3 regions of the Kitasatospora sp. NPDC051164 genome follow, and region 2 is predicted to be linked to each of the others. Evidence: riboswitches for the same ligand, from Rfam matches in the RefSeq annotation. Region 2 holds a riboswitch; each other region holds the start of a gene.
What was found. Region 2 has a riboswitch for cobalamin ahead of ACIBEC_RS05925 (iron ABC transporter permease). Riboswitches for the same ligand answer to the same signal wherever they lie in the genome.

Region 1: it holds a riboswitch for cobalamin, as region 2 does, so the genes downstream of both, ACIBEC_RS35290 (cobalamin biosynthesis protein) here and ACIBEC_RS05925 (iron ABC transporter permease) in region 2, are expected to answer to the same signal.
Region 3: it holds a riboswitch for cobalamin, as region 2 does, so the genes downstream of both, ACIBEC_RS04075 (HoxN/HupN/NixA family nickel/cobalt transporter) here and ACIBEC_RS05925 (iron ABC transporter permease) in region 2, are expected to answer to the same signal.

The regions. Positions count from the first base shown of each region.
Region 1 covers NZ_JBITFB010000029.1:55,282-62,266, reverse strand. Annotated here, with positions in the region: gene ACIBEC_RS35305 (hypothetical protein) at 1-481, opposite strand, end outside; gene ACIBEC_RS35300 (prolyl oligopeptidase family serine peptidase) at 868-2,004, opposite strand; gene ACIBEC_RS35295 (helix-turn-helix transcriptional regulator) at 2,117-2,800, opposite strand; cobalamin riboswitch at 2,996-3,130, shown strand; gene ACIBEC_RS35290 (cobalamin biosynthesis protein) at 3,298-4,284, shown strand; gene ACIBEC_RS35285 (cobyric acid synthase) at 4,281-5,819, shown strand; gene ACIBEC_RS35280 (putative cobaltochelatase) at 5,816-6,985, shown strand, end outside.
Region 2 covers NZ_JBITFB010000003.1:210,157-217,141, reverse strand. Annotated here, with positions in the region: gene ACIBEC_RS05950 (anti-sigma regulatory factor) at 1-137, opposite strand, end outside; gene ACIBEC_RS05945 (GNAT family N-acetyltransferase) at 352-828, opposite strand; gene ACIBEC_RS05940 (nuclear transport factor 2 family protein) at 839-1,222, opposite strand; gene ACIBEC_RS05935 (ABC transporter substrate-binding protein) at 1,334-2,326, opposite strand; gene ACIBEC_RS05930 (ABC transporter ATP-binding protein) at 2,397-3,191, opposite strand; gene ACIBEC_RS05925 (iron ABC transporter permease) at 3,233-4,300, opposite strand; cobalamin riboswitch at 4,409-4,544, opposite strand; gene sodN (superoxide dismutase, Ni) at 4,645-5,040, opposite strand; gene sodX (nickel-type superoxide dismutase maturation protease) at 5,298-5,660, shown strand; gene ACIBEC_RS05910 (CGNR zinc finger domain-containing protein) at 5,703-6,290, opposite strand; gene ACIBEC_RS05905 (amino acid ABC transporter ATP-binding protein) at 6,403-6,985, opposite strand, start outside.
Region 3 covers NZ_JBITFB010000002.1:335,842-342,826, reverse strand. Annotated here, with positions in the region: gene ACIBEC_RS04085 (hypothetical protein) at 1-1,651, opposite strand, end outside; gene ACIBEC_RS04080 (metalloregulator ArsR/SmtB family transcription factor) at 1,707-2,090, opposite strand; cobalamin riboswitch at 2,172-2,386, shown strand; gene ACIBEC_RS04075 (HoxN/HupN/NixA family nickel/cobalt transporter) at 2,418-3,545, shown strand; gene ACIBEC_RS04070 (aminopeptidase P family protein) at 4,008-5,114, shown strand; gene efp (elongation factor P) at 5,195-5,758, shown strand; gene nusB (transcription antitermination factor NusB) at 5,763-6,200, shown strand; gene ACIBEC_RS04055 (thioesterase family protein) at 6,347-6,985, shown strand, end outside.

The DNA of each region.
Region 1 (6,985 bases), on a different contig from region 2:
CCACGGCCTCGTCGTCGTGCTCCCAGGCGTGCAGGCGCCAGCCTGGACCGGCCCCGGTGTCCCGGGCCTCCACCAGGCCCACCAGGAGCGCCTGCCCCCAGGCCTTGGCGGCGGCACCGACCGTCATGGCCAGCGCCCGGCCCGCCGCACGGGCGTCCTCCGGGAGCAGTTCACCACGCTTGTCGATCTCCGGCAGCTCCCCGGCCCAGCGGGCGATCCGGACGGCGTCCACCAGCATCCGGCGGGCCAGCGGCGCCAACTCGGCCGGCGCCGGAAAGCCCTCCGGCACGGGAACCCGGCCCCGTCCGGGCGCCGGCGCGGGTCCCCGTCGCCGGGGTACGCCGTTACGGGGTACAACCGCCCCGCTCGGCCTGCCACCGGCTGGCCGGTGGGCCGTACCGGGGAGACGGGTCACCGTCGCACCGGTACCGATCGGAGGCGGGAGCGGGGCATCACGGTCGCGCGGGTTCCGAGACGTCACGTCGAGCAGTCTTCCCCTTGTACCGGCCTTCTGTCACATCCGGTTGTCCGTACGACCGGGCGCCCGGTGGCGACACCTCCGCAAGATCGGGCAACAGAGGCAAACCGCCTGGCCGGAAACGTGTGGCCTGCTCATGCCAGGTCAGTCGCGACGGTTGCTGCCGTCGTTCGAGCAGTCACGGAACGTGAGGGAGAGAGTGGTGTGCGGGGCCAAAAATGTTCCCCTCACGGCGCGGCGATCGCTGCTGGCCGCGCCGAAGCCGTCGGCGGGCGGCAGGGCTGTCGAGCCCGGATCCGGACGGATGGGCGCGCGGGACGGGCCGATCTTGGAGCACGAGAAGTCGGCGGGTCCGACTTCCCGCGCTCCGCACGGGCGGTGGCTCCCGGTCAGAGGAGCGGGGTGAGCCAGCGACGGAGGATTTCGGTGTAGTGGTCGGGGGCGGAGTTCCAGAGGGTGCCGTGGTCGGCGCCGGGGAAGGGCTGGAGGCCGACCACGTCGGGGCGGGCGGCGGCGAGGCGCTCGGCACTGCGGAACGGGGAGACCCGGTCGGCCGGACTGTGCAGGAGGAGGGTCGGGACGCGCAGGTCGGTGCCCTCGGCAATGCGGGAGAAGTCGGCGAGGTCGACGCCGGTGCGGCCCTGGGCGGCGAGGGCGCCGAGTTCGACGGCCGCACCCCGGAAGCCCAGCCGTTCGGCGTCGCCGCGGGCGGTGGCCGGCAGGTCGAGGACCGGCGAGTCGAGGATCAGGCCGCTGACGGCGTACGCCCAGGCGGAGCGGGCCGCCGTCAGCAGGACCATCGTGGCGCCGACCGACCATCCGTAGAGGATCACCCGACCCGCGCCGTGGGCGAGCGCCAGCCGTACCGCCGCCTCGACGTCACGCCACTCGGTCTCGCCGAAGTGGCTGTACCCGTCCGGGGAGGCCGGGGCGCCCTCGTCGCCGCGGTAGGTGACGGCGAGGGCGGGCAGGCCGAGACGGTCGAGGACGGGCAGGACCGGAAGGGTCTGCTGGCGGTCGGCCTCGGGGCCGTGGACGAGGATCACCCACGTGCCGCGCTTGCCGTCGAGATACCAGGCGGGGAGGGCGCCGAGTTCGCCGTCGACCGCGGTCTCGGTGTAGGCGAGGCCGAGCGCCCGGGTGGGGTCGCCGACGTGGACGCGCGGGGTGAAGCGGACCTCGGCGCCGGGGACGAGGGTGCCCCGGTCGGCGCGGACCAGCCGACGGGTGACGCCCTCCTCGTCGCTGTGCAGGACCTCCTCGACGACCGCGTGGCCGCCGTCGTCCCACTCGACCGCCCAGCGGCCGGGACGCAGGCTCTCGGGGCCGCGGCTGAAGGTGATCCGCCCGACGCCGAGGCCGCGGACCAGGACCGGCCCGGACTCCTGCACGGCCGTGACCGGGCGGACCATCCGCTCGGAGGCCCGGCGGCCGATCACCAGGACGACGGCCCCGGCTCCGACGGCGGCGGCCGCCACGACGGCGGCGGTTCCCCAGCGCATATCGATCCCCGCTCTGTTGGTCACGGACCGGACGGTGTTCGTGCACCAGTCCACCGGCGCCCCGGCCGCCCGGCCACCGGGCTGGGCCGTCCGGGTCACTCGGCGCGGGGACAGGGGCCGGCGTCGGGGCGCGGGGTCAGTCCGTGGCGGCGTCGAGGAGGTGCCAGAAGCGGGGGGTGAGGGAGTCGGTGGTGGGGGGTGGGGCGGCGCGGGTGGTGGCACCCCAGTGGGTGGGGACGTGGTGTTCCTGGTGGAGGACGGTGAGAGCGGCGGCGAGGGTGTCGGCGGGGGCCGGGACGATGCGGGCGAGGGCGCGGAGGTGGGGTTGCCAGCGGCCCGCGACGCACTGGCGGAGGAGCCGGCCGAGGGCCTCCCGGCGGCCGGTGGCCTCCACGAGCTCGGGCAGGGTCAGGTCGAGGACCTCGGCGAGGGCGCGGGTCTGTTCCTCGTCGCCGTCCCATTGGCCGGTCAGTTCGGCCTGCCGGTAGGTGTCGAGGATGGTGCCGGTGCGGTCGGCGACGGCGGCCTGGCCGAGTTCACGGGCGACGCGGTGGTCGCGCAGCCGTACCGGGCGGGTGTCCATCAGCTTTGCGGTGGGGCACCAGAGGGCGCGGGCGAGGGCGATGAACTCCGGTTCGCTGGGGCGCAGCTCGCCGGCCTCCCAGGCGAGGACGTGGGTGGGCAGCAGCCGGACGCCGTGCGCGGCCATGCCCTCCGCGACCTGCTCGGGGGTCAGGCCGAGGCCGGCCCGGTGGGCGCGGGCGGCCGCGGGGGAGAACGGCACCGGAGGCGGGACAGTGGGGGTCTTTCTGCGACGCATGCCACCGAACGGTAGGCGCGGACCGCGGTGCGCCCCAGCGACCGAACCCACGAAGCGGCCGGTCCGGGGGCGGTGCTCCGCTGGGCGATCCCACAGCGCGTCGGGGCGGTGCCCGGTGTGACCAACCCCTCCGTGACCTCGGTTGACTCCCGGTTCGGCCGCGTGATGGGATCCTGGGGCCAATCGGAGGCATGGAGAGGAAGCCGGTGCGAGTCCGGCGCGGTCCCGCCACTGTCACCGGGGAGCACGCTCGGAATGATCGCCACGGCGGGCCGTCAGAAGCCGCTGGAAGGCCCCGGGGGTGTGTCCGACCCGGAAGCCAGGAGACTCTCGCCCCCGCTACGTCGATCCAGGGCGCGGACCCTGAGTGAGGACACGCACGCGATGCAGGCTGCCCCGCCCCACCGGACTCCGAGCGGCCTTCCGCCGAGCTGTCTCCCGGTGAGTTGTCTTCCGATCAGCCCCCTTCCGGCGTTCGTGCTGTGACCGTTCGTCCTGTGACCGTCCGTCCTGCGACCGGACGCCCCCTGGCCCGCGCCGCCGCGTTCGCGCTGGGCGCCGTCGCGGGCTACGCCGCCGACGCCCGCTTCGCCGACCCGCGCCGAGGCCACCCGGTGGCCGTCTTCGGCAGCGCGGCGACCCGGTTGGAGCGGCGCCTGTGGCGCGACGACCGTACGGCCGGGGCCGGGTACACGGCGCTGTGCGTGGGCGCGGTCGCGGCGGGCGCGCTCGCCCTGGACCGTACGGTGGGCCGGCGCCCGCTGGGCCGGGCGGCGCTGGCGGCGGCCGCGACCTGGACGGTCCTCGGCGGCACCTCGCTCACCCGGGAGGCCCGCGCCATCGGCCGCTCGCTGAAGGACGGCGACCTGCGGGCCGCGCGGGAGCGGCTGCCGCACCTGTGCGGGCGGGATCCGAGCGCCCTGGACGGGCAGCAGATCGCCCGCGCGGTGGTCGAGTCGGTGGCCGAGAACACCGCCGACGCCGTGGTGAACGCGCTGGCCTGGGGCGCCCTGGCGGGCACGCCCGGGCTGCTGGCGTTCCGTGCGGTGAACACCCTGGACGCCATGGTGGGACACCGTTCGCCGCGCTACGCCCGGTTCGGCTGGGCCTCGGCCCGGCTGGACGACGTGGCGGGCTGGCCGGGCGCCCGGCTGACCGCGCTGCTGACGGTGGCCGCCGCCCCGCAGCCCCGGACGGCCTGGCGGGTCTGGCGGCGCGACGGCTCCTCGCACCCGAGCCCGAACGCGGGCCAGGCGGAGTCGGCGTTCGCCGGCGCGGTGGGCGTGCGGCTGGGCGGCACGCTGCAGTACGGCGAGCGCGTGGAGCACCGTCCGGTGCTGGGCACGGAGCTGCGGCCGGTGACGGTGGACGACATCGAGCGGGCCTGCGCGCTCTCCCGGCGGGTGGGCGCGCTGGCACTGGGTACGACGGTCGCGGGGCATCTCGTGATCAGGGCGTTCGGTAAGAGGAGGGGTGGGGCATGAGCAACGCGCTGCTGGTCGCCGGGACGACCTCGGACGCGGGCAAGAGCGTGGTGACGGCCGGTATCTGCCGCTGGCTGGCCCGCCAGGGTGTGCGGGTCGCGCCGTACAAGGCGCAGAACATGTCGTTGAACTCCTTCGTCACCGCCGACGGCGCCGAGATCGGGCGCGCCCAGGCGATGCAGGCGCAGGCCGCCCGGGTGGAGCCGGAGGCGGCGATGAACCCGGTGCTGCTGAAGCCCGGCGCGGACGGCCGCAGCCAGGTGGTGCTGCTGGGCAGGCCGGTCGCCGAGGTCGGTGCGCTGGACTACCGCGAGCGCAAGCCCGTCCTGCTGGAGCGCGCCCTGGAGTGCCTGGCCGACCTGCGCCGCCGCTACGACGTGGTCGTCTGCGAGGGCGCCGGCTCGCCCGCCGAGATCAACCTGCGCGACCGCGACATCGCCAACATGGGCCTGGCCACGGCCGCCGGGCTGCCGGTGGTGGTGGTCGGGGACATCGACCGCGGCGGCGTGTTCGCGGCGATGTACGGGACGCTGGCGCTGCTGTCGGCGGAGGACCAGCGGCACGTGGCCGGCTGGTTCGTCAACAAGTTCCGCGGCGACGCGCGGCTGCTGGCGCCCGGGCTGGAGATGCTGCACGAGCTGACCGGCCGTCCGGTGCTGGGCACCCTGCCGATGCTGCCCGGACTGTGGCTGGACGCCGAGGACTCGCTGGACCTGTCGACGGTGGTGGACCGGGTCGACGGGCGCGGGCCGCTCGGGGCGGACGTGCTGCGGGTGGCCGTGGTGCGCTTCCCCCGGCTGTCCAACTTCACCGACCTGGACGCGCTGGCGCAGGAGCCGGGCGTGCTGGTGCGCTGGGCCACCAGACCCGAGGAGCTGGCCGACGCCGACCTGGTGGTGCTGCCCGGCACCCGGGCCACCGTGGCGGACCTCGCCTGGCTGCGCGAGCGCGGCCTTGAGCCGGCGCTGAAGGCGCGGGCGGCGGCCGGGAGGCCGGTTCTCGGGGTGTGCGGCGGCTACCAGATGCTGGCGCGCGGGATCGTCGACGAGGTGGAGTCCAAGGCGGGCGCCGTCGACGGGCTCGGCCTGCTGCCGACGCAGGTGCGGTTCGGCGCCGAGAAGGTGCTGGCGCGGCCGGTCGGCGAGGCGTTCGGGCACCGGGTCGAGGGCTACGAGATCCACCACGGGGTGGTGGCCGTGGAGGGGGGCCAGGCGTTCGTCTCCGATGGCCGAGGGCAGAGTCTGGACGGCTGCCGGGTGGGCTCGGTCTGGGGCACGACCTGGCACGGCGTGCTGGAGAACGACGACTTCCGTCGCGAACTCCTGCGCGAAGTCGCCGAGTTGGCGGGCCGGGCGTTCGTCCCGGCGCCGGACACCTCCTTCGCCGAGGCGCGCGAGGCCCGGCTGGACCGGCTGGGCGACCTGATCGAGGAACACGCGGACACCGACGCGCTGTGGAAGCTGATCGAGGGCGGGGTGCCGGCGGCCGGATCGCTGCCGTTCCTGGCGCCCGGGGCACCTGGGAGTGACGCATGACTGACGTCCGCTATCCGTTCACCGCGATCGTCGGCATGGCCGACCTGCGGCTGGGGCTGCTGCTGAACGCGGTCTCCCCGGCCGTGGGCGGCGTGCTGGTCCGCGGCGAGAAGGGCACCGCGAAGTCGACCATGGTGCGCGCGCTGGCCGGCCTGCTGCCGTCCATCGCCGCCGTGGACGGCTGCCGCTTCGCCTGCGACCCGGCCGCGCCCGACCCACAGTGCCCGGACGGGCCGCACTCCGCCGCCGGGAGCCACGAACGGCCGTCCCAGCTGGTCGAGTTGCCGGTCGGCGTGGCCGAGGACCGGATCGTCGGCTCGCTCGACCTGGAGCGCGCGCTGGCCGAGGGCGTCAAGGCGTACGAGCCCGGGCTGCTCGCCAAGGCACACCGCGGCGTGCTCTACATCGACGAGGTGAACCTGCTCCAGGACCACGTGGTGGACCTGCTGCTGGACGCCGCCGCGATGGGCCGCTCGTACGTCGAGCGCGAGGGCGTGTCGGTGCGGCACGCGGCCCGGTTCCTGCTGGTCGGCACGATGAACCCGGAGGAGGGCGAGCTGCGGCCGCAGCTGCTCGACCGGTTCGGCCTGACCGTCGAGATCGCCGCCACCCGGGACCCGGCCGAGCGCGCCGACGTGGTCCGCCGCCGGCTCGCCTACGACGCCGACCCGGCCGGCTTCGCCGCGCGGTTCGCCGAGGAAGAGCGGGCACTCGCCGAACGCATCACCGCCGCACGGGAGTTGCTACCCAAGGTCGAGCTGACCGAAGTGGCGCTTCGTCAGATCACCGCCGTGTGCGCCGCGTTCGAGGTGGACGGCCTGCGAGCGGACATCGTGATGGCCCGCACCGCCGTCGCGCTCGCCGCCTGGGACGGGCGCACCGAGGCGCTGGAGGAGGACGTCCGCAAGGCCGCCCAGCTCGCGCTGCCGCACCGGCGCCGCCGCAACCCCTTCGACGCGCCGGGGCTGGACGAGGAGCAGCTGGACCGGACGCTGGAGGAGCACGCCCAGGGGGACGAGCCCGACCCCGAGCCCGAGGGCGACGGCCCGGGGCCGGACAGCGACGGCCCCGGCCCCGAGGGCGGCCCGGACGGCGGCGGCCCGGACGGCGGCGGCCCGGACGGCGGCGGTCCGGACGGCGGCGGGGCGCCCGAGCCCTCCGACGGC
Region 2 (6,985 bases):
ATCTCGTCGAGGGTGAAGTCCAGCCGGGCCGCCAACCCGGCCGTCGCTGTTCGCAGCACGGAGAGGTAGGCCCCCGCCGCGGGGAGCCGGACCTCCACGAAATCCTGAACACCGAGATCGCTGTCGATCTTGGACACCCTTGCCTCCTGGGTGACGCACTGTGCTTGCTTGGTACCCGCTTGTTACCCCTGCCGGCCACCCCCTAAAGGGGCACCTTGCCACCCCTTGTCAGGGGGCACCGGTTCGCGGGTCCGCCATCGCTCTGTCCTACCGCACCCGGTTCGGGAGTTACTGATGGTAAGGCATTGCGACGCAGGGTGGCAGACCCTTTCCCGGACTGTTCCGGTCCGTTCAGCGGCGGCCGGCGGAGGCGAGCGCCTCGTCGGTGAGCCGGTACACGGTCCACTCGTCCATCGGTACGGCGCCGAGCGACTTGTAGAAGTCGATCGACGGCTGGTTCCAGTCCAGCACCGACCACTCCACCCGGGAGTAGCCGCGCTCCACGGCGATCCGGGCGAGCTCCAGCAGCAGGGCCTTGCCGTGGCCGCCGCCACGCGCCTCCGGGCGGACGTACAGGTCCTCCAGGTAGATCCCGTGGGTGCCGCGCCAGGTCGAGAAGTTGCGGAACCAGAGCGCGAAGCCCACCGGCTCGCCGGTGCCCTCGTCCTCCGCGACCAGGCCGAACACCGCCGGGTCGGCACCGAACAGCGCCTCGCGCAGCTGCTCCTCGGTGGCCACCGCCTCGTGCGCGGCCTTCTCGTACTCCGCGAGCTCACGGATCATGGCGTGGATGACGGGGACGTCAGTGGCGACAGCGGTGCGGATCATGCCTGCGAGCCTACTGCTCGGGCCCCGTCTCATCCCAGGCCTGGATCGAGGTCTGGTCGACGATCCGCCCGTCCCGCAGGTCGGCCATCGAGGACATCAGCACCCGGACGCCGTCCGGATAGCGGCAGGACTCCAGGAAGGCGACGTGGTCGTCCTGGACGACCACCTGCTCCAGCTTGTGGGTCATCTCGCGGCCGTAGATGTCGCCCAGCATGGCGCCGATCTCCTCCCGGCCGTGCATCACCAGGGGGTGGCTGGGCTGGGTCTTGCGGTCGACCATGCGCAGTTCGGCGTCCTCCGCGTAGAGCGCCAGGAGGGCCTCGGCGTCGCAGCGCTCGATGCCCTCGCGCAGGGCGCGGGTGTCGAAGGCGGCGGGGGCCGCCATGGTGGTCATGATCTCGCTCCTCCGGTCGGGGTCCGTCGGCTCGTATCTCGAGCGTACGCCCGGCGCCGCGGACCGGAGCGGGCCGGATCCGGGCCGGTCGGCGAACCGGTCGGCGGTCGGTCAGCGGGCCGGTACGGTGCGCAGGTAGTCGGCCAGGGTGGCGATCGCGGCCGGGTTGCGCGGGCTCTCCACCAGGTCGACGTAGTCCAGTACGAAGATCCGGCCGTTCCTGATCGCGGAGACGTCGGCCAGCGGCGGGAAGGACATGAGGAACTTCCGCTTCTCCTCGGCGCCCGGGGTCGCGTAGTCGTTGATCACGATCACCTCCGGGTCGCGCCGCACCACGTTCTCCCAGCCGGCGGTGACCCAGGTGTCGGCGAGGTCGCCCATGATGTTGGTCCCGCCGGCCTTGGCGATGATCTCGTCGGCGGCGGCGAACCTCCCGGCGGTGTACGGCTTGTCCTGCCCGCTGTCGTACAGGAAGACGGACGGGCGGTGCCCGGGCTGCGGGACGGCGGCGATCCGGGCCCTGGAGTCGGCGATCAGCCGGTCGGCGCGGTCCTTGACGTCGAAGATCTCGCCGAGGTTGGCCAGGTCGGTGTAGAGCGCCTCCAGCGGGTCCATCACGCCGCGCTCGGCGCCCTTGCCGCTGCGGCAGGACTCGCTGAGCACGTACGAGTCGATGCCGAGGGCCTTGAACGCCTGCGGGGTGACGCCGGTGCCCTCGTCGAAGCCGTAGTGCCAGCCGGCGAAGACGAGGTCGGCCCTGGCGTCCAGCGCGATCTCCTTGGTGAGCCGCTGCTTGGAGAGCCACGTGGTCTGCTGGTAGCCGTCCTTCCAGGGCACCTGGTCGATCTTGCCCTTGTCGTCGGGCATGACGTAGCCGGCCATCCGGTCGGCGAGGCCCAGGGAGAGCATCAGCTCGGTGATGTTGACGTCGTTGGTGACCACCCGGGCGGGCTTCTGCGGGAAGGTCAGCCGGTCGCCGCAGTTCTCCACGGTCACCGGGTAGTGGGCGGAGCCGGCGGCGGCCTCCCTCGGGGCGATCTCCGCGCCGCAGGCGGTGAGCCCGAGGACGAGCAGGGCGGCGGTGGCAACGGCCTTGGTGCGCACGGTGGTTCCTTCGGTGGGTCAGGCTTCGGCGGTGAGGGCTCCGGGCTTCGGGGGTCCGGGCTTCGGTCGTTCAGGCGTCGGGGGAGCGGTCGAGGCGGTCGATCAGCAGCTGGAGGGCGCCGGTCTCCGGGTGCCGGACGGGGGTGGCCCGAACGCCGAACACCTCGGCCAGCAGGGCGGGCCGGAGCACCGCGCCGGGCGGTCCGGAGGCGACGATCCGGCCGGCCCGCAGGACGTACAGCAGGTCGCAGTGGCTCGCTGCCAGGTTGAGGTCGTGCAGCGCGGTGAGCACCGTCGGGCCGGCCTCCCGGGCCAGCGCCAGGACCTCCAACTGGTGGGCGATGTCGAGGTGGTTGGTGGGTTCGTCGAGCACCAGCAGCCGCGGCTCCTGGACCAGCGTGCGGGCGAACAGCACCCGCTGCTTCTCGCCCCCGGACAGGCTCAGGAAGCCCCGTTCGGCGAGGTGTCCGGCCCGGACCTTGCGCAGTGCCCCGGCGCAGCGCTCCCGGTCCCCGTCGGTCGGGCCGCCGAGGCCGCGCCGGTGCGGCAGCCGGCCCATGGCGACCACCTCGGCCACCGTGAAGTCGAACTCGGCAGAGTGCTCCTGGGTCAGCGCGGACACCCGCCGGGCCGTCTCGCGGGCGGAGAGCGCGTGCAGGTCGTCGCCGGCCAGCCGGACGGCCCCGCCGGCCGGCTTCAGCACCCGGTAGACGCAGCGCAGCAGGGTCGACTTGCCGCTGCCGTTGGGACCGACCAGTCCGACCACCTGCCCGGCGGCGGCCGCCAGGTTCACCTCGTGGACCAGCCGGGTGCCGGCCAGCTCCACCGAGACGGTGTCGACGTCGAGGTCCTGGGCCGTCGTCAGGTCGGCCGCGTCGGCCCGGTCGGTCGTGCGGGTCGCGTCGGTCACCGTCGGCCTCCGAAGGCCTGGCCGCGGCGGCGCATCATCAGCAGGAAGGCGGGCACGCCGAGCACGGCGGTGAACACCCCGACGGGCAGTTCGGCGGGCGCCAGCAGGGTGCGGGAGGCGATGTCCACCCAGACCAGCAGCAGGGCCCCGGCGAGCGGCGCGACCAGCAGCACCCGGTGGTGCCCGGCGCCGACCAGCATCCGCGCGAGGTGCGGCACCAGCAGTCCGACGAAGCCGATCGCCCCGCTGACCGCGACCACCGTGCCGGTGACGGCGGCGGTCACCACGAACAGCTCGCGGCGCAGCCGGTCCGGGTCCACACCGAGCGAGGCGGAGGTCTCGTCGCCCATGGCGAGCGCGTCCAGCCGGCCGGCGGTGCGGGCGAGGTAGGCCAGGCCGGCCAGCACGGTGCAGGCGGCGATCGGCACCGAGCCCCAGGTGGCGCCGCCGAGGCTGCCGAGCAGCCACATCATGGCGGCCCGGGCGGCTTCGCCGCGGTCGGCGGCGAAGATTATCAGGGTGGTGGCGGCGGAGAAGCCGTAGGACAGGGCGGTGCCGGTGAGCACCAGTCGCAGCGGGGTGAGCCCGTACGCGGTGCGGGCGGCGAGGTAGACCAGCGTCATCGCGGCCAGCGCGGAGCCGAAGGCGGAGGCGGAGACCGCCCACACCCCGAGCGAGGCGAAGGCGCCGAACAGCAGGACGGCGTTGGCGCCGACGGCCGCGCCGGAGGAGATGCCGAGGACGAAGGGGTCGGCGAGCGCGTTGCGCACCAGGGCCTGGACGGCGACGCCGGTGGCGGCCAGCCCGGCGCCGACCACGGCGGCCAGGACGGTGCGCGGCAGCCGGATCTCCCAGACGATGGCGTACGCCGCCGCCTCGTCCGCGTCCAGCCGACCGCCCGTCAGGCCGGCGCCCAGCAGCCGCAGCACGTGGGGGAGTCCGATCCCGGAGGAGCCGAACGCGACTCCGCAGACCACGGAGAGCAGCAGGGCGGCGGCGAGGCCGACGGCGAGCGGGAGCGCGGGTATGCGGCGGACGGGCGGGCCGCCGGTTGCGAGGTTCACGGGTGGGCGGTTCACGGGTGCGCCTTGCCTCGGGCCGCGGGTGCGCCAGGGCGGGCGCCGGCCGGAGGCGTGCCCGGGCGCCGTTCCCCTCGCAGTCCGCGGCGAGTTGTCGGGAGGTCAGCGGCCGGGGGCGATCGGGCTGGCGCGGCCGTACCGCTGGTACGGGCCGCGCTCACCGTTGCGGGTCAGCGCCGGATTCACACCGGACTTCCCCCTCGGACGCCCCGGCAGCATAACAGGCACTTAGGGTCAGCAACCCTTACCGGGGTCGGGTCGGACGTGAACGCACGACCGCCCCCGTCCGGCGGTGCGGACGGGGGCGGTCAGGTGGCGACGCGTCAGGCTCAGGCCTGCTTGGTCTCCCAGAAGATCTTGTCGACCTCGGCGATCAGGTCCAGCAGGGCCTGGCCGGTGGCCGGGTCGGTGGACGCCTTGGTGGCCGAGGCGGCCTTCAGGGTGTCGTTGATCAGCTTGTGCAGCTGCGGGTACTTCTCGAAGTGCGGGGCCTTGAAGTAGTCGCTCCACAGCACCGAGATGTGGTGCTTGACGGCCTCGGCGCGCTGCTCCTTGATGATGATGGCGCGGGCGCGGAAGTGCGGGTCCTCGTTGGCCTGGTACTTCTCCTGGGTGGCCTTCACCGACTCGGCCTCGAGCCGGGCCTGCGCCGGGTCGTACACGCCGCAGGGCAGGTCACAGTGGGCGTGAGCGGTGGCACGCGGTGCAAACAGACGAGAGAACATGGGAGTCCTTCCTTAGATCGTCTTCCCGCGCCCGAGATTACCCTTCCGCCCTCGCGGTTTCGCGATCGGGCGGTGGGCCTAGGGCAAAAGGCGGACCCGGAACCGGGGTAATCCGGACATCGAACAGGTGACGGTCCGTACGGCAGACTGGGGACGGTCGGCGCGGAGGAGGAGTCGTGGCACGGAGCACGGAACCGGAGGGCCGGGCCCGGGGCGGCGCGCTGCCGTTCGGACTGGTCGACGTGGTGGGCCGGTCGATGGTCCCGACCCTGCGCGAGGGCGACCGGCTGCTGGTCCGCTACGGCGCGCCGATCCGGCCGGGGGCGGTGGTGCTCTTCCGGCACCCCTTCCAGCAGGACCTGCTGGTGGTGAAGCGGGCCGCCGAGCGCCGGTCCGGGGGCTGGTGGCTGCTCTCCGACAACCGCCCGGTGGACAGCGACAGCCGCAGCTACGGCGCGGTCCCGGACGACCTGGTGCTCGGCCGGGTGCTGCTGCGGTTGCGCCCGCGCCCGGTCTGGCTGGCGCCGGGCCGCCGGCTGGAGCGGCTGCTGCTCGCCCCGCGGCTGGCCCGGGTGCCGGGCCTGGCCCGCCGCCTCGGCGTCTGGGTGGAGGAGGTCTAGCCGCGCGCCCCACCGCTGCGCCCCACCGTTGGGCCCCGGCTGTTACGCCCCGGTGCCCAGTGCGGCCTCCGCCTCCTGGCGCTTGCGGGCCCGGTAGGCGGCGACGTTGGCCCGGGTCGCGCAGCGGTCCGAGCAGTAGCGGCGGGAGCGGTTGGTCGAGGTGTCCAGGTAGGCGTTGCGGCAGGGCGCGGCCTGGCAGATGCCCAGCCGGTCGGCGCCCAGTTCGGTCAGGTGGACGGCCAGGCCCATGCAGGCGACCGCGCTGAAGTGCGCGGTGGCGGTCGGCGAGTTGTCGGCCAGGTGCAGGTGCCAGCGCGGCCGTCCGGCGTCGTCCAGGTAGTCGTGCCCGGAGATCAGCGGGCTGACGGGGTACTCCATCAGCAGGCTGTTCAGCAGGTCGACGCCCCGGATCTCGTCCCCTTCGGCGGCGGCTTCGAAGACCCCGCGCAGCCGGGTCCGGACCGCCCGCAGCCGGGGCAGGTCGGATTCGTCGGCGAGCGCGGCGGCCCGGGAGGAGTCGGAGAACAGGGCGCGCACCGCCTCCACGGAGGTCAGCGTGTCGGTGCCGCGCTCCGGCTCCTCGGTGTTCACCAGCCGAACGGCGAGGTCGGCGTACGAGGCGAGCTCCACGGCGGTCCTTCCAGAAGATCGGTAACGGGCTGGCTGCTTCCAGCCTATTACCCGAAGGGGGAAAACGTCGGCGCCCGGCAGGAGCTGCCTGCCGGGCGCCGACGGGAGGGGTTCAGAGCACCTTGGAGAGGAAGGCCCTGGTGCGCTCGTGCTGCGGGTTCGTGAGGACCTCACGGGGGTTGCCGGACTCGACCACCACACCGCCGTCCATGAACACCAGCGCGTCGCCGACCTCGCGGGCGAAGCCCATCTCGTGGGTGACGACCACCATGGTCATGCCCTCCTCGGCGAGGCCGCGCATGACGTCGAGGACATCGCCGACCAGCTCCGGGTCGAGCGCCGAGGTGGGCTCGTCGAAGAGCATCAGCTTGGGCTTCATGGCCAGCGCGCGGGCGATCGCGACGCGCTGCTGCTGGCCGCCGGAGAGCTGGGAGGGGTAGTTCTTCGCCTTGTCGGCGAGGCCGACCCGCTCCAGCAGGGCCATCCCGCGCTCGCGGGCGTCCGCCTTGCTCTCGCCCTTGACCTGGACCGGCGCCTCGACGACGTTCTCCATGGCGGTCATGTGCGGGAACAGGTTGAAGCGCTGGAAGACCATGCCGATGTCGCGCCGCTTGAGGGCGACCTCGCGGTCCTTGAGCTCGTGGAGCTTGTCGCCCCGCTGCTGGTAGCCGACCAGCTCGCCGTCCACCCAGAGG
Region 3 (6,985 bases), on a different contig from region 2:
CCCGGGTGCGGCGCTCGCCGGTGCGGATGGTGAGCCCGTGCTCGGGGAGGGCGGCCGGGTCGCCGCCGTCGGCGAGCCAGCAGGCGACGGCGGAGCCGAGCAGCAGCGGATCGACGCTGGGGGCGGTGCCCGTCCAGTCCGGTTCGGCGCAGGCCGCCAGCAGCAGGCCGGTGCGCAGCCGGAGCAGGTGACGGTCCGGGCCGAGGGCGGCCACCGCGACGGCGAGGCCGGGGAGTTCGGCGGCGGAGTCGGCGAGCCAGCGTTCGGCAGGGCGCTCGGCGTGCACCTCGGTCCGGGCGAGGACCTCGGCCGTGTAGCGCAAGGCGTCGCCGGGATGCTCGTCGGTGAGGGCGTGGAAGCCCCGTGGGCTGTGGTCCTTCGGGTCGAAGGGGTAGCGCCGCAGGCTGACCTCCGTCCCCTCGCTCGCGCCCTCGACGTCGTAGGCGGTGGGCCGCTCGGCGGCTCCGGGGCCGAGGACGGGCTTGGGGTAGGGCGGCAGGGCCGGTTCGTCCCCTGGTTCGTCCAGTTGCTCCAGGAAGGAGTAGAGCAGTGGGCGCAGCACCCGGGCGGATTCGCCGCGGCGGGCGAGTGAGCGGTCGGTGATCTCGCGCAGGTCGGCAGGGTCCCGGGCCAGGGCCTTCTCGACCTGGGCGGGGAGGTCTCCGTCGGGGTCGAGCACGGGTGCGGCCTGGCCGAAGGCGTAGCTGGGGGAGCGCGGGTCGAGCTCGGCGGCGCCGGTGGCGACGAGCATGGTGGGGCGTTCCAGGGCGGCGCCGTAGAAGGAGACCGAGCCGTGGTCGCCGATCATGACGTCGGCGGCGACCAGGGCGGCCTGCCAGCCCTGGTGCGGCGGGATCAGGCGCAGGCCCATCCGGCGGGCGGCGTCGAGCAGGGCCTCCGGGTCGTGCCGACTCCAGATGTTGGGGTGCAGGACGACGGCCACGGTGTACTCGTCGGCGGGCAGCCGGCGGACCAGGCGCTGGGGCAGGTCGGGGCGGCGGCCGAATAACGAGTGCTCGCTCCAGGTGGAGTTGACGACGACGAGCCGTCGACCGTCGACGGCGCCGAGTGCGGCGCGGTAGGTGTCGCGGGAGCGTCGGCTGTGCAGCATCCGGTCGAAGCATGGGTCGCCGACCACGTGGGCTACGTCCAGTGCCTCGGGGCAGGAGTCCCGTAGGCGGTCCAGTTGCTCGGGGTGGGAGAGGCCGAGGACGTCCACGAACACCCGCCCGCGGTAGGTGAGTTCGTTGCGGGACAGGCCGGCGGCGCTGACCGTGTCGCCGGTGGACTCGGTCACCAGGCGGTTGTAGCCGGCGCCGTGCGGGAGGACGACGAGCCGGGCGTCCAGGCGGTGCATGGAGGAGTGGACGGCGCAGGCGACGGCCAGGTCGAAGCGGTGCCGGACGGCGTCCTCCCAGTCCAGCACGGTGAAGCCGGGCAGGCCGTGCAGGTACTCGTCGAGGGCGCGGTCGGCGAAGGCGGAGCCGGGGTTGACGGTGAAGTACCGGGCGATGCCGTCGGGGTTCAGCAGGGTGAGGACGTCCAGGACCCGGGTGGCCGAGGTGAGGGTGCGGGCGACCGCCAGCACGCGGGCCTTGACCGGTCGGGTGTTCCAGCGGTCGGCGGGCCAGACGTGGGGGTGGGACGGCACACCATGATCGTACTCATCCGGGGTGGCGCGCCGGGTGCTGTTTCCCGAGTGTCGGTCAGCCCGCCGCTGCGGTGGGCTCGTGGTGCTCGGCGGCGGCGCACGCGTCGAGGAGGGGGCGCATGTCCTCGTCCACGAGCCGGTAGCGCACCACACGTCCGTCCTTGTCGCCGGTGACCACGCCGGCCGTGCGGAGCAGCCGCAGGGCCTGGGACACGGCGGTGTCGCGCATGCCGGTGGCGACCGCGAGATCGGTGACGGCGAGCGGGCCGGCCCGGTGGAGGGCGAGCAGCAGGGAGAGCCGTCCGGGGTCGGCGAGCAGGGAGAACCGCTCGGACCAGGACCGGACGTGCGCGGCGTCGCCGATCGCGGCGATGGCCTCGCAGACCCGGTGTCCGTCGATGGTGCGGTGGCCCGCGCGGTCGGCCGGTACGAGATGCATGCGGACATTCTTGCAGGCGGCGTCCTGTGATCCTGGACACCTGCGCAGGTGCGCAGCCTTGCATGGGTCGGGCGTGGCCCCTACGGTGTAGCCCGCCGTGGTGCTCGGGAAGACCGGTGACGGACCCTCAGGGGTCCGGATTCCGGAGCGGCCCTCGCCACTGTGATCGGGTCACTCCTCCGTCCCCGGAGGAGTGTCGTCCGTACCCACGACGCCACTGGGTGCCTCGCGCACCTGGGAAGGCGGGTATGGACGTCCCGTAAGCCAGGAGACCGGCCACGGCATCTCACGAAGTGATTCCACGAGGTGCTGGAGCGTGATCCGAAGATGACCCTGCCCGAAACCGCCGCCGCAGACGTGAAAGCGGGCGTGAGAACGGTCCCGTCCGTGCTGCCCACCTTCCGGTGGAAGCGCGAGGACACCGTCCGTACGGCCGGGCTGATGGGGGTGATCCTGGCCATGCACGTGGTGGCCTTCGGGACGCTCATCTTCCTGGTCGCACCCGAACGGTACGCGGTCGGTACCCAGGTCTTCGGGGTGGGCCTGGGTATCACCGCGTACACCCTCGGCATGCGGCACGCCTTCGACGCCGACCACATCGCGGTGATCGACAACACCACCCGCAAGCTCATGGCGGACGGCAAGCGGCCGGTCTCGGTGGGCTTCTGGTTCGCCCTCGGGCACTCCTCGATGGTGGTCCTCATGTCCGCCCTGGTGGCGGGCGGCGCGCAGCTGGCGAGCACGCTGATGGACGACGACTCGGCCACCCACAAGTGGCTCGGCATGATCGGGACGACCACCTCCGGCGTGTTCCTCTACCTGATCGGCGCGCTCAACCTGGCGGCGCTGCTCGGCATCATCAAGGTGTTCCGGGCGATGCGGGCCGGGCAGTACGACGAGGCGGAGCTGGAGGCGCACCTCGACTCGCGCGGCTTCATGGCCCGGGTGCTGAACCGGGCGACCCGCTCGATCACCCGGCCCGGGCAGATGTTCCCGGTCGGCATGGTGCTGGGCCTGGGCTTCGACACCGCGACCGAGGTCACCCTGATGGTGATGGCGGGCTCGGGCGCGGCCTCCGGGCTGCCCTGGTACGCGATCGTCTGCCTGCCGCTGCTGTTCGCGGCCGGGATGAGCCTGTTCGACACCCTGGACGGGACGTTCATGAACTTCGCGTACCAGTGGGCCTTCGCCAACCCGGTTCGCAAGGTGTACTACAACCTGACCATCACTGGGCTGTCGATCGCGGTGGCCTTCATCATCGGCACCATCGAGCTGGTCGGCGTGCTGCACGAGAAGCTCGACCTGACCGACCCGGTGACCGGCTGGATCGCGGACATCTCGCTGGACAACGTCGGCTACGCGATCGCCGGGCTGTTCGTGGTGGTCTGGGCGGTGGCGATCGGGTACTGGAAGCTCGCCCGGGTCGAGAAGCGCTGGGCACCCGAGGGGTTGTGAGCCGGAGGGCATGAGAGTGGCTCATGGGGCCGGGGCATGAGCCGCGCTCATGCGGCAGCGCCATGAGCTCGCCTCATGAGGTCGGGCCATGAGGACGGCTCATGCGGCCGCCCCATGAGGACAGCTCATTGGGCAGCGCCATGAGCGTCACTCATGCGGCCGCGAGCAGCACCCGGCCGGAACGGTGGAGATCATCCGGGTCGACGAGGGCGAGCCGGCCCTGGTGCACGACGAGCGCGGACACCCGGTGCCGGTCGGCGGCACGGTCTTCTTCGGCGCCTCCTACCCGCACGTCTGCCGCAACCCGGGGCGGCGGACGCCGGCGTCGACCATGGTGTCTCCGTCCCGCCGCCGCGCTGACCCCTGTCGTCGCGCGCGGAACGGCGCCTGCCCGAGGTGTCCCGGGGTTCCGTCGGGAGTGCTCGGCGGGCGGTTCGGCCCGGGGGTTCGTAGGCTCGACGCATGGCGGATGCGTACGCGGGTCGGCGGGAGCGGGTGAGGGAGCACTGCAGTGCGGCCGGGGCCGATGCGGCGCTGATCACCCGGGCGGCGAACGTGCGGTATCTGACGGGCTGCGCGCCCTGTGGAGCGACCTTGCTGCTGACCAGGGAGCGGGTGTTGCTCGCGCTGCCGGACGACCTGCCGCCGGACGACTCCGGGGAGCACCTGATCGCCCCGGACGTCCCCCAGCTGCCGGTGGCGGCCGGGGCGGACACCGCGCTGGCCGCCGCGGCCGCCGCGGCGAGCTTCGGGGTGGCGGCTCTGGCGGTGGAGGAGCACGACCTGACCGTCAGCCGCCACCGGGCGGTGGCGGGCCTGGCCGAGCGGGCCCGGTTGGTCGACCTGGGGCAGGTGGTCGAGCGGCTGCGGGTGGTCAAGGACGAGCACGAGATCGCCGATCTGCGGATCGCCGCCGAGATCGCCGACCAGGCGCTCGGCGAGCTGCTGGAGTCGATCCTGGTCGGCCGCACCGAGCGGCACCTGGCGATGGAGCTGGAGCGCCGGATGATCGACCACGGCGCGGACCGGGCCGCCTTCCCGGTGTCGGTCGGCACCGGCAGCCACTCCGGCCAGGCCGCCCACCAGCCGACCGACCGCCGGGTGGAGGAGGGTGACTTCCTGACCGTGGTGATGGGCGCGCAGTACCGCGGCTACGGCGTTTCCACCGCCCGCACCTTCGTGATCGGGGCCGCGCCCGCGCCCTGGCAGGTGGAGCTGCACCGGCTGGTCTTCCGGGCCCAGCGGGCCGGCCGGGAGGCGCTCGGACCGGGCGTGGAGCAGTGCGTACCCGACCGGGCCGCCCGGCAGGTCCTGGAGGCGGCGGGCCACAGCGAGGCCTCGCCGCACCCGGTGGGCCACGGCATCGGGTTGGAGATCCGGGAGGCGCCGCGCCTCGGTCCGTCGGACATGGGTAAACTGGACAGCCGCGTGCCGGTCACCGTCGGCCCAGGGGTTCATCTCCCGGGCAAGGGTGGTGTCCGGATCGAGGACACGCTCGTCGTCCGCCCCCTCGAAGAGGGTGGGCCCGAGTTGCTCACCATCACCACCAAGGAGCTCCTCGCCCTGTGACCGCGGCCGCTCGACGGCCGTGGGCGGCAGGACGCAATCCCTTGGTTCCTTGACAGCTATATCCAGGAGTAAGTGCGCCCGTGGCTTCCACGAACGATCTCAAGAACGGCATGGTCCTCAAGCTGGACGGCGGCAAGCTCTGGTCTGTCGTCGAGTTCCAGCACGTGAAGCCCGGCAAGGGCCCGGCCTTCGTGCGTACCAAGCTCAAGGAGGTCCTGACCGGCAAGGTCGTCGACAAGACCTTCAACGCGGGCACCAAGGTCGAGACCGCCAACGTCGACAAGCGCGGCATGCAGTTCTCGTACATGGACGGCGAGAACTTCGTGTTCATGGACATGGACACCTACGACCAGCTGACCATCGAGAAGGCCGTCGTCGGCGACGCCGCCAAGTACCTGCTGGAGGGCTTCGAGGCCCTGGTCGCCACCAACGAGGGCGCGGTGCTGTACATCGAGCTCCCGACTTCCGTCGAGCTGACCATCGCCGAGACCGAGCCGGGCGTCCAGGGTGACCGCTCGACCGGTGGCACCAAGCCGGCGACCCTGGAGACCGGCGCCGAGATCCAGGTGCCGCTCTTCGTCACCACCGGTGAGAAGGTCAAGGTCGACACCCGCGACGGCAGCTACCTCGGCCGGGTGAAGTAAGTCCGTGTCGGCCGCACGTAGCAAGGCCCGTACCCGGGCCTTCCAGATCCTCTTCGAGGCCGACCACCGCGGGGTCGACCCGCAGCAGGTCCTCGCCGACTGGGTGGCCCGCGCCCGCGAGCCGAAGCCCGACGAGGGCACCCCGCAGATCGGCGAGTACACCATGGAGCTGATCGAGGGGTACGTCCAGCACGCTCGCCGGATCGACGACCTGATCTCGCAGTACGCGGTGGGTTGGACGCTCGACCGGATGCCGATCGTGGACCGCAACGTCCTGCGACTCGGTGCTTACGAGCTGATCTGGGAGGACGGTGTCCCGGACGCGGTCGTCCTGGACGAGGCCGTCGAGATCGCCAAGGAGTTCTCCACGGACGACTCCCCGGCCTTCGTCAACGGTCTGCTCGCCCGCTTCCTGGAGCTGAAGCCGAGCATCCGCCGATAACCGGACGATGCCCCGCAGACGGCCGCCGGACCCGAGATTTCGGGTCCGGCGGCCGTCGCGCGTTTCACCCGCTCGGCGTAAGGTGGGAATCTACTCGCCAGTAACTTGGCGTTCGGAACCACGTGCGAAGGGCAGGTCCCCCCTACATGACCACCGCGACCCGCAGCGAGTTCGACCAGGGCATCGCCCTGACCAGACACCCCGAGGAGGCCGGCCGCTACGAGGCCGAGCTGGGCGCCGGCTGGCAGATCGGCGGCGGGGTGAACGGCGGGCTGCTGCTCGCCGTGGCCGGACACGCGCTGTCGCTGGAGCACGGCACGCACCCGGACCCGGTGTCGATCAGCGGTTACTACCTGTCCGCCTCCACCCCCGGGCCCGCCACCGTCCGCACCGAGGTGCTGCGCGCCGGGCGCGGGCTCTCCACCGGCACCGCCTCGCTCAGCCAGGACGGCGTCGAGCGGCTGCGCGTGGTGGCCAGCCACGGCGACCTCTCCACCGCCGACGGCGAGGTGCGCACCAGCGCGCAGCCTCCGCAGCTGCCGCCGCCGGACCAGTGCATCGGCGTGGAGCACGCGCCCAAGGAGCTGATCGCCCAGGCCGCCCTGCTGGAGCGCTTCGACCTGCGGCTGGACCCCGCGACCGTCGGCTGGGCGCTCGGGCAGCCCTCCGGCAACGGGCGGATCCAGGGCTGGTTCCGGCTCGCCGACGGCCGCGAGCCCGACCCGCTGCTGCTCCTGCTGGTCGCCGACGCGCTGCCGCCGGTCACCTTCGACCTCGGCATGCCG